3 regions of the Mesorhizobium sp. M0152 genome follow, and region 3 is predicted to be linked to each of the others. Evidence: riboswitches for the same ligand, from Rfam matches in the RefSeq annotation. Region 3 holds a riboswitch; each other region holds the start of a gene.

Region 1 (3,271 bases), on a different contig from region 3:
GGTCGCCAAAACTCTTCTCGATATTCTTGGCCTCGATTACCAGCTTGCCGGATTCGGCGGCGTCGCTCGCCACCATGGTGGCCGAACCTTCGGCGCCGCGATGGCCGCGAAAACGCTGGCGCATGGTCTGCAATTCGCCCAGCCGGCGCATGTTGCGCTTGCGTCTTGCCGTCACGCCATAGCGTAGCCAGTGCTCCTCGCGCACGACTTGGCGGCCGAGCTTGTGCTGCTCGCGCTCTTCCTCCTCCAGCACGAGGTCGCGCCACTCCTCGAAATGGCCAAAGCCCTTGTCCAGCCTGCGGGTCTGGCCGCGATCGAGCCAGACGGTGGCACGCGACACGCGTTCGAGAAAGCGGCGGTCGTGCGAGATGACGATGAGGGCGGAGGAGGTGCGAACGAGTTCCTCTTCCAGCCATTCGATGACTGACAGATCGAGATGGTTGGTCGGCTCATCGAGCAGCAGAATGTCGGGTTCCGGCGCCATGACGCGGGCAAGTGCCGCGCGCCTGGCCTCGCCGCCGGACAGGTCGTTCGGCCGCTCTTCGCCCGACAGGCCGAGGTGTTCCATCAGGTAGCTGGCGCGGTAGGGATCGTCGGCGGGGCCAAGCCCGGCCTCGACATAGGCGCGCACGGTCGCGAAGCCTTCCATGTCGGGCATCTGCGGCAAATAGCGGACGGTCGCCGAAGGCTGGCGGAACACCTCGCCGTCCTGCGGCTCGATCAGTCCGGCGGCGATCTTGAGCAGCGTCGACTTGCCGGACCCATTGCGGCCGACCAGCGCGATCTTGTCGCCGGCCGAGGCGGTCAAGGCGGCGCCATCGAGCAGCGGCGCGCCACCAAAGGTCAGTTTTATCCCGTCGAGATTGAGAAGGGGCGGGGCCATGTCAGCTTTCAGGTAGTGGATAGGGATGAGCAAGCAGCATCGCGCGGCCGTGGCCGAGGGCGATCTCAAGGCTGCCCTTGACTTCGTTGGAGATGGTCAGCGACGAGCCGAACGCCACCTGGACGTGGTTCAGCGGCCATTTGGCGCCGGAAACGGTCAGGCCGGCAAGTTCGGAGAAGCCAAGGATCGAAAACAGCGTGCCGGCGGCATAGTCGAAACCGGCTTTCCCGGACAGCAGAGGAACGCCTTCCTGGGCGCCGCTGGTCAAGAGCACTTCCGTTCCCGCCTCGGCCAGCCGCAGGCCGAGTGCCATATGCAGGAAGGCGTGGTCGGCGCGCTTGCCGCCGAAGGCGCCTGCAAGCACGAGACGGGTCGCACCGCGTTCGAGCGCAGCCGCGATCGCCAGTTCACCGTCGGTCTGGTCCTTCTCCGCCGGAAAGGTCCGGCGCGGTACGGCGGCGAGATCGTCAGGCAGATTGGCCGGCACGGAATCGAAATCGCCCACCCACAGCTCCGGGGTAAGGTCCAGCAGCCGCGCGTGGCCGATGCCGGCGTCGGCGGCGATCACGCGGGAACGTTCGACATGGCGGTCGAGCCGCGGCGTGCGGATGAGATCGCCGCCAAGCAGGATGGTGAATGTGCTCATATCCTGTCGCCCTTACCAGCCCGGCACGGGAAACGGAAGGCCGGCAAACTCCGCTTGCGTGGTTCGCCGGCCGGGCCTATGTGTCGAGGCGCTCTAACGGGGTGCCGGACGCGATCTTCGCGGACCGGCTGAGAGGCAGTCTCGCCAACCCGCTGAACCTGATCCGGTTTGTACCGGCGGAGGGATTAGACGTTTCGGACAGTCCGACGCCTCAATTCCCTTCAACTCGAACGAAGGAGGCGCCGATGCGCACGCTTTTATACTCTCTTGTCTCGGCAATGGTCCTGGCCCTGTCCGGACCGGCCTTGGCCAAGGACAAGCTCACCGTCTACACCTATGAAAGCTTCACCGCCGACTGGGGTCCCGGCCCGGTTGTGAAGAAGGAGTTCGAGGCGGAATGCGGCTGCGATGTCGAGTTCGTCTCGGTCGCCGATGGCGTGGCCTTGCTCAACCGCGTCAAGCTCGAAGGCGCCTCGACCAAGGCCGACATCGTGCTTGGCCTCGACACCAACCTCACCGCCGACGCCAAGGCCAGCGGCCTGTTCGCGCCGCATGGCGCGGTGACGGAGGTCAACGTGCCGGGTGGCTGGAGCGACGACACTTTTGTTCCCTTCGACTACGGCTATTTCGCCGTCGTCTATGACACGCAGAAGCTGAAGACACCGCCGAAGAGCCTGAAGGAGCTGGTCGAAGGCAGCGCCGACGACAAGATCGTCATCCAGGATCCGCGCACTTCGACACCGGGTCTCGGCCTGCTGTTGTGGGTCAAGTCGGTCTATGGCGACAAGGCGCCGGAGGCCTGGGCCAAGCTCAAGGCCAAGGTGCTGACCGTGACGCCGGGCTGGAGCGAGGCCTACGGCTTGTTCACCAAGGGCGAGGCGCCCATGGTGCTGTCCTACACCACCTCGCCGGCCTATCACATGGTCGCCGAAAACACCGAGCGCTACCAGGCGGCGTCCTTCGACGAGGGCGAGTACCTGCAGATCGAGGTCGCGGGCGTCACCACCACGGGGGCCAAGAATCCGCTGGCGGAAAAGTTCATGGCCTTCATGACCGGACCGAAATTCCAGGACGCCATCCCGGAGACCAACTGGATGTTCCCGGCCGGCAAGACCGACAAACCGCTCAACCCGGCCTTCGACAGACTGGTCAAGCCGGCCAAGACCTTGCTGTTCAGCCCCGAGGAGGTCGCGGCCAACCGCAAGGCCTGGGTGGATGAATGGCTGGCGGTGATGAGCAAGTAGTTTGGCTATATGATTGAAAGATGATCGCCCTCCGGCGCCCCCCTCTGTCCTGCCCGTCCTCCGCAGCTGCAGCGCAGCTGCTGCAGAGGATGGACCGGACATCTCCCCCACAAGGGGGGAGATTGGCAGCTTCGTTGCCGGCTCGTTCCTGGCAGCGTTTGAGATTGGCGGAAGCCGCAGCGACATCCGATCTTCCCCCTCGTGGGGGAGATGTCCGGCAGTCACGTTCGTCAAGTCCCCGCCAGTCGATGATATCGAGGCAGATGGTGCAGCGTGCAACGCGCTGACCCCCGCACCACCGCCGGTGTCCTCGCACTCGCTGCAATCGCGCTCCTCATTGGCGGGGCGTTTGCCGGCCTGATCATCGAGGGTGCCCACGACTTATCCGGCGCGCGGGGGGCCTTCGACGCCTATCTCCTGCGCGTTATCCGCTTCACGCTCTGGCAGGCGGCGCTCTCGACGCTGCTTTCAGTCGGCCCGGCATTGTTCGTGGCGCGC
Region 2 (3,271 bases), on a different contig from region 3:
GCACGCGCCAGCCAGAAGTCGAGCGCGCGGTGGTGGATGACGGCATGCTGGTGACGCATCGAGTATCCGGGGTGTTTCAGACAGCACCATGCGGGCCGTTCTGCCTGGAAGGGGAGGGCAAGGGAGCGCCGAAATTCCTGCCCAATTTTGGTCCTGCAATGGCATGCAAGTACACTTTTTCGTAAGCTTTGATGTTGGGGCTGTTCGGTAAGCCGGACGATGTGGTTTTAAGCGCCGCATGGCGGGAATAGACGACTCCATGAATCGCTGGGTGCCTGCAGGGCTGCCTGCCGCCGGTTTGGATGCGACGTCGGTCTGGTCCGGCCAGCTTCGTCAGTTTTGCCGCCATTGCGCCGGGCATGCGGCTGCCGGTTGCCATCGACAGTCGAACCCTGGATGCGCGCAACTGAGCCCCGTCGCTCGTTTCGCGCGGTGGTGATATTCACTTGCAAGGCCGCACGCATCCGGGCAGCTGTGCCTTTGCGGGTGACTGGACGAAGCAGGCGGCAATGCCCATCTATCGGGAGATCCAACTTCTTCGCGCAATTCCGGACAGAAGTCATAGCCGGAATTGCTTTTTGGGAGACGAGACATGGCGACTTCGAGCGAACGCGCAGTGCTTGCCGGCGGCTGCTTCTGGGGCATGCAGGACCTGATCCGACGCTTTCCGGGCGTCCTTTCCACCCGGGTCGGCTACAGTGGCGGCGACGTGCCGAACGCCACTTATCGCAATCATGGCACCCATGCCGAAGCCATCGAGATCAATTTCGACCCGGCCAAGATAAGCTACCGCACGCTCCTGGAATTCTTCTTCCAGATCCACGATCCGACGACACGCAACCGCCAGGGCAACGATGTCGGGATGAGTTACCGTTCGGCGATCTACTACACCAACGACGAGCAGAAGCGCGTCGCGGAGGACACCATTGCCGACGTCGATGCTTCCGGTCTGTGGCCGGGCAAGGTCGTTACCGAAATTGCGCCGGCCGGCCCGTTCTGGGAAGCCGAACCCGAGCATCAGGACTATCTGGAGAAATACCCCAACGGTTACACCTGCCATTTCGTCAGGCCGGGCTGGAAACTGCCGGTTCGTGAGAAGGCCGTTTCATAGCGATTAAGGCGACACTGCCGCCCGGTTGCCGACCGGCAGTGTCAGGCCTCAAATGCGCCTAACTTCAGCGTTCCGTGTCCGGGAATGCCAAGCCATCTGAAGAAAGCCGGGGAGCCCATGCTCCGCGGCTTTCTCTCTGATTGGGCAAGCCTCACTTGCCGCAATGATTGTCGTTGACTGTCGGCGTAGTGGTGCCGGGCGAGGTGTGGGTGGCGTCCGGCTGTGCACCCTGCGGGCCGGCGGGACAGTTTCTATCGGCATTCGAGTTCAGATCGCCGGGCACGCCGATGATGCTGTTGGTCGTGCTGGGATCGATCGTGTTCGGCGATGCCGGTGTGTTCGGGTCGACTGTAACCGACCGGCCGCTACCGCCGTTTCCGTCGGCGCCGTCATTGCCAGCGCTTTGCGCCATGGCCGACGTGGCGAGACCAATCGTGAGAGCCGAAGCTGCGAGGATTTTCATGAACATGGTTTGTCTCCATTTCTGTGAAGTCGTCGCTCATTTCTACGATGGTGATCGCATCGCGACTGTTGGGGGAACCGATCACGGCAGTGAAAGGTTCCGGATAAATTTCGCCCGGCGGTTTCGACTTCTTTCGTTCCATGATCGGGCTTGGCGCATTGTTTTTTGATGCGGCATCGACACAAAAACGACTTCCCAAATCGGGCGAATGGTGCTTTAACCCGCCCATCCACAGGGGTGCTCCGTACGGTCGGGGCTGAGACGGGGGCGGCAAGCCCACAGACCCTAGAAGCTGATCTGGGTAATACCAGCGGAGCGAGGCGGGCGATGTTTTCAGGCGCACAGATTTCCCTTTATCCCATGGCCGACGATTTCGTCGGCGTCATTCTGGGGGCGCTCGGTGCGCTCGATCCATACCGAGACAGGCTCCGGATCGAGACCGACGACATCTCGACCTTGCTGGTCGGACCGCCCGAGGTGCTGTTTCCGGCCATGCGCGACCTGTTCGTGGCGGCTTGCGCCAGCGGCAAGCACTGCGTGTTTTCAGCGGCGATCTCGCGCGGTTGCCCGGGCGAGCCGGACGATCCGATCTGCCGCTCCGACGCGATCGGCGGCCCCGTCCTCCCGCTTGCGGAGCGCAAGGTGGCCGCCATCCGCGCCGTGCAGGCTATGCCCTCGACCGGTCAGCCGGCCGCGGCGCAGTTCTCGCTCTATGTGATGGGCACGGGCGATCACATGGACGAGATCTATGGCTGCATCGATTTCCTGAAACAGTCCGGCGTCTATGAGCGCTCAAAACATTTCTGCACCAAACTACGCGGCGATGCCGGCGCTATCTTCGCCACGCTGAACGAAGCTTTCTGCCGCTTCGGGCCGGGCGCCGGCCATGTCACCCTCGACGTCACGGTTTCGGCCAACAGCCCCACCGCTGCCTGAAGCTCAGCGCCTTTTTCGCGCGTACCGCCGTCACAGGTCTGTTCATCCGTGGTCTCATCGCCATCCAGCTATCCGCGTCGCCTCGCGGACCTCCTCGCCAAGGCAGCACCGGCCGTGATTTCAGTCGGGTTGCTCCTGGTGGCATGGGAGCTTTACGCCCGTTATTCCGGGATCAGGCCGACGACGCTCCCGGCGCCGTCGCGCGTCTTCGCGCAAGCGATGCTCAATCGCGAGGCGCTGGTCGACAACGCCATCCCCACCATTCGCGCCACGCTGATCGGCTTTGCCTGCTCGATCAGCGGCGCCTTCGCGCTGTCGATGCTGGTTGATTTCTTCCGGCCGCTGCGGCGTGCATTGTTTCCCGTCCTCATCGTCAGCCAGACCTTGCCGCTGGTGGCGATCGCGCCGCTGGTGGTGCTGTGGTTCGGCTTCGGGCTGAAGCCCAAGATCATGCTGGTGGCGCTGGTCACCTTCTTCCCGATGCTGGTGGCGCTGGTGCAGGGCTATGAGGCAACCGAGGCCGAGATCGGCCAGATGCTGCGCGCCATGGGGGCAGGGCGCTGGCGCGTCTTCCTGCTGGCACGGCTGCCTTCGGCGCTGCCCTATTTCTTCGCGGGCCTGAGGATCTCGATCACCTACGCCGTGGTCGGCGCCATCTTCGCCGAATATGCGGGCGCGGCGAAGGGGCTGGGCATCTACATGCTCAACGCCAAGAACAATTTCCGCCCCGATCTGGTGCTGGCGGCCGTGGGCGCAAGCGC
Region 3 (3,271 bases):
TGATCCACCTCGGTACGACTATCTTTCGGCGGAAAACGTTGAGGCAATCCGTGTCGACACTGGCAATCTCGAAGCGTTGGTCCGCGAAAGTTCGCGGCTGCGTGCTACCCACGACATTGCTGGCATTACTGGCTTTGCCGGGGACCATGAATCGATCTATGCGACAGTTGGCAAGCTTTGCCGGCATTTCGATCTACCGGGACCGAACCCTGAATCGATTGAACGAAGCTGCGACAAATTCAAGCAACGCCAACTCCTCGCGCAGGCCGGCGTTCCAATACCGGCTTATCGGTTGGCAACAAATGCGGCGGAGGTAGAAAGCTCGGCTGCAGAGATCGGCCCGCCCGTGATTCTTAAGCCGGCAGTAGGCAGCGGCAGCATGGGTGTCCGATTGTGCCGCAGCCTCGAAGACGTAGCCGAACATACGACCTATCTATTGGGCGGAAAGCACATATGGCGGTCTACACCGAAAATACTCGTCGAAGAATTCGCACAGGGCCCGTTCTATAGCATTAATGTTATGGGGAATGAGGTCGTTGCGATTTGCGCCAATGACTTTGGTCCCCTCCCCCATTTCGTCATACGTGAGGTGACGTATCCGGCCCTGCTAACCGATCAGGAGCGTGAGCGCATCGCCGATGTTTCGCTGAGCAGTTTGCGGGCTCTCGGCCTTGGCTGGGGGCCAACTAACATTGAACTCCGGTGCACGAAACGCGGTCCAGTTGTCATTGAAGTCAATCCGCGTCTTAGTGGCGCGCCCGACCCTCAACTGGTCCAGTTAGCTTACGGTGTCGACCTCGTCACCGAGCACATCAAGCTTGTTATTGGCGAGAAATGGGATCTGCGCAAAAAGCATTCGCATACTGCGGCCGCGCGATTCCTGCTTCCTGATCAAGATGGCACCCTGGACTGGATTGGTGGCGACACTCAGGCAGCTGCTATATCAGGTGTGGCCGAGGTCAAATTGAATGTTGAACCCAAGACACCGATCGTCAGGAAGGGGGATTTCCGAGACTGGATTGGACATGTCATTGCCACTTCGCCCAGCCGTGCTGAAACCGACGGCGCCCTTCAGCGAGCGGTCGACTTGATCGATTGGTCGATCACCCCTTTTCCGGCGACAATAAGAGGTGATCGAGAGCACGATGTTTGTGGGGCGTTCGGGCGGCCCACCAGTTCTGTTCCGATCAGGCATTGACGGCTTAAGATCCTTGAAACGCAGCAGTTCCCACGTCAATGTCACATCAAGTTTGACGAGGCAAATGCAGCTTTGGCCACACCTGCCTTGTCTCCCGCGGAACTTCTCCGCGACCCATGGCGAGGCCGTCGGCCCAATTTGGGCCCAATTTGAATGCCGCCCACCGCCGCCGCAGGACGAACATGCGCTTGACAAGACAACGCCGGCCCGTTCAACTTGAGGCATTCACCAGGGGAGTCCCGGCAAGGGGCTGAGATACTGCTGGCTTTCGCGGCGCAGTGACCCGTTGAACCTGATCCAGTTCATACTGGCGTAGGGACGGTGCAAGCGCTCTGCGGGAGTTCACGCCCGAGGTGCTGTTTCGGCAGGTCGACAGAAGCGTCTTTTCATCCTTCCGGCACAGAACTGGGTCTCCAATGCATGAGCAAAGGAGCCTCAAGATGAATGCCCTCACCCCAGCCGTCTCAACGGGACCGCTGCCTGCTTCGCGTAAGATCCACAAGCCCGGTGCCATCCACCCGCAGATCAGGGTGCCGATGCGCGAAATCTCCGTCCATCCGACAGCCGGCGAACCGCCCGTCACCGTCTACGATCCGTCGGGCCCCTATACCGATCCGGCTGTCGAAACCAGCATCGAAAAAGGCCTGGCCCGGCTTCGCCACGAATGGATCTTGGCGCGCGGCGATGTCGAGGTCTGCGACGGCCGCCATGTCCGGCCGGAGGACAACGGATTCGCGACGGGCGAACGCCTGACGCCAGAATTTCCCATCCGCCACCGACCGCTCAGGGCCAAAGCAGGCAAGGCGGTGACGCAGCTTGCCTACGCGCGCGCCGGCATCATCACACCCGAAATGGAGTTCGTCGCCATCCGCGAGAACCTTGGTCGCGAGATCCTGCGCGGCAAGCTTGAGCGCGACGGCGAGGCTTTCGGCGCGACGCTGCCCGATTTCGTCACGCCCGAATTCGTGCGTGACGAGGTGGCGCGCGGACGGGCGATCATCCCCGCCAACATCAACCATCCCGAGAGCGAGCCAATGATCATCGGCCGCAATTTCCTGGTCAAGATCAACGCCAATATCGGCAACTCCGCCGTCACATCGTCGATGGCGGAAGAGGTCGAAAAGATGGTGTGGGCGATCCGCTGGGGCGCCGATACGGTGATGGACCTGTCGACCGGCCGCAACATCCACAACATCCGCGACTGGATCGTGCGCAACGCGCCGGTGCCGATCGGCACGGTGCCGCTCTACCAAGCGCTCGAAAAGGTCGGCGGCATTGCCGAGGATCTGACCTGGGAGGTCTACCGCGACACGCTGATCGAACAGGCCGAGCAAGGCGTCGACTATTTCACCATCCACGCCGGCGTGCGGCTGCATTACATCCCGCTGACCGTCGACCGGGTGACGGGTATCGTCTCGCGCGGCGGCTCGATCATGGCCAAATGGTGCCTGCACCATCACCGGGAAAGCTTCCTCTACGAGCACTTCGCGGAGATCTGCGACATCGCCAGAGCCTACGACGTCTCCTTCTCGCTCGGCGACGGCCTTCGTCCGGGCTCGATCGCCGATGCCAACGACGCGGCGCAGTTCGCCGAGTTGGAAACGCTCGGCGAGCTGACGCAGATCGCCTGGGCGAAGGATTGCCAGGTGATGATCGAGGGGCCTGGCCACGTGCCGATGCACAAAATCAAGGCGAACATGGACAAGCAACTCGCCGTCTGCGGCGAGGCGCCGTTCTATACGCTTGGACCGCTGACGACCGACATCGCGCCGGGCTATGACCACATCACCTCAGGCATTGGCGCCGCGATGATCGGCTGGTTCGGCACCGCCATGCTCTGCTACGTCACGCCCAAGGAGCATCTCGGCCTTCCCGATCGCAACGACGTCAAGATCGGCGTGATCACCTACAAGATCGCCGCCCACGCCGCCGACCTGGCGAAGGGCCATCCGGCAGCGAAAGTCAGGGATGATGCGCTTTCCCGCGCGCGCTTCGAGTTCCGCTGGGAGGACCAGTTCAACCTGTCGCTCGATCCCGAAACCGCGCGGTCCTTCCACGACCAGACTTTGCCCA

What was found. A riboswitch is a leader RNA that binds a small molecule or an ion and turns the genes downstream of it on or off. The one in region 3 is predicted to bind thiamine pyrophosphate.
Region 1: linked by a shared signal. The riboswitch ahead of thiB (thiamine ABC transporter substrate binding subunit) and the one ahead of thiC (phosphomethylpyrimidine synthase ThiC) in region 3 are both predicted to bind thiamine pyrophosphate.
Region 2: linked by a shared signal. The riboswitch ahead of NKJ26_RS19695 (YkoF family thiamine/hydroxymethylpyrimidine-binding protein) and the one ahead of thiC (phosphomethylpyrimidine synthase ThiC) in region 3 are both predicted to bind thiamine pyrophosphate.

What each region holds. Positions count from the first base shown of each region.
Region 1 covers NZ_JAMYTH010000008.1:176,224-179,494, forward strand. Annotated here, with positions in the region: gene NKJ26_RS11655 (ABC-F family ATP-binding cassette domain-containing protein) at 1-883, opposite strand, end outside; gene NKJ26_RS11660 (thiamine diphosphokinase) at 885-1,529, opposite strand; TPP riboswitch at 1,617-1,731, shown strand; gene thiB (thiamine ABC transporter substrate binding subunit) at 1,775-2,773, shown strand; gene thiP (thiamine/thiamine pyrophosphate ABC transporter permease) at 3,047-3,271, shown strand, end outside.
Region 2 covers NZ_JAMYTH010000019.1:64,376-67,646, forward strand. Annotated here, with positions in the region: gene NKJ26_RS19675 (hypothetical protein) at 1-59, opposite strand, end outside; gene msrA (peptide-methionine (S)-S-oxide reductase MsrA) at 593-1,111, shown strand; gene NKJ26_RS19685 (hypothetical protein) at 1,263-1,580, opposite strand; gene NKJ26_RS19690 (hypothetical protein) at 1,501-1,803, opposite strand; TPP riboswitch at 1,798-1,911, shown strand; gene NKJ26_RS19695 (YkoF family thiamine/hydroxymethylpyrimidine-binding protein) at 1,902-2,510, shown strand; gene NKJ26_RS19700 (ABC transporter permease) at 2,559-3,271, shown strand, end outside.
Region 3 covers NZ_JAMYTH010000042.1:30,872-34,142, forward strand. Annotated here, with positions in the region: gene NKJ26_RS28280 (ATP-grasp domain-containing protein) at 1-1,198, shown strand, start outside; TPP riboswitch at 1,419-1,535, shown strand; gene thiC (phosphomethylpyrimidine synthase ThiC) at 1,639-3,271, shown strand, end outside.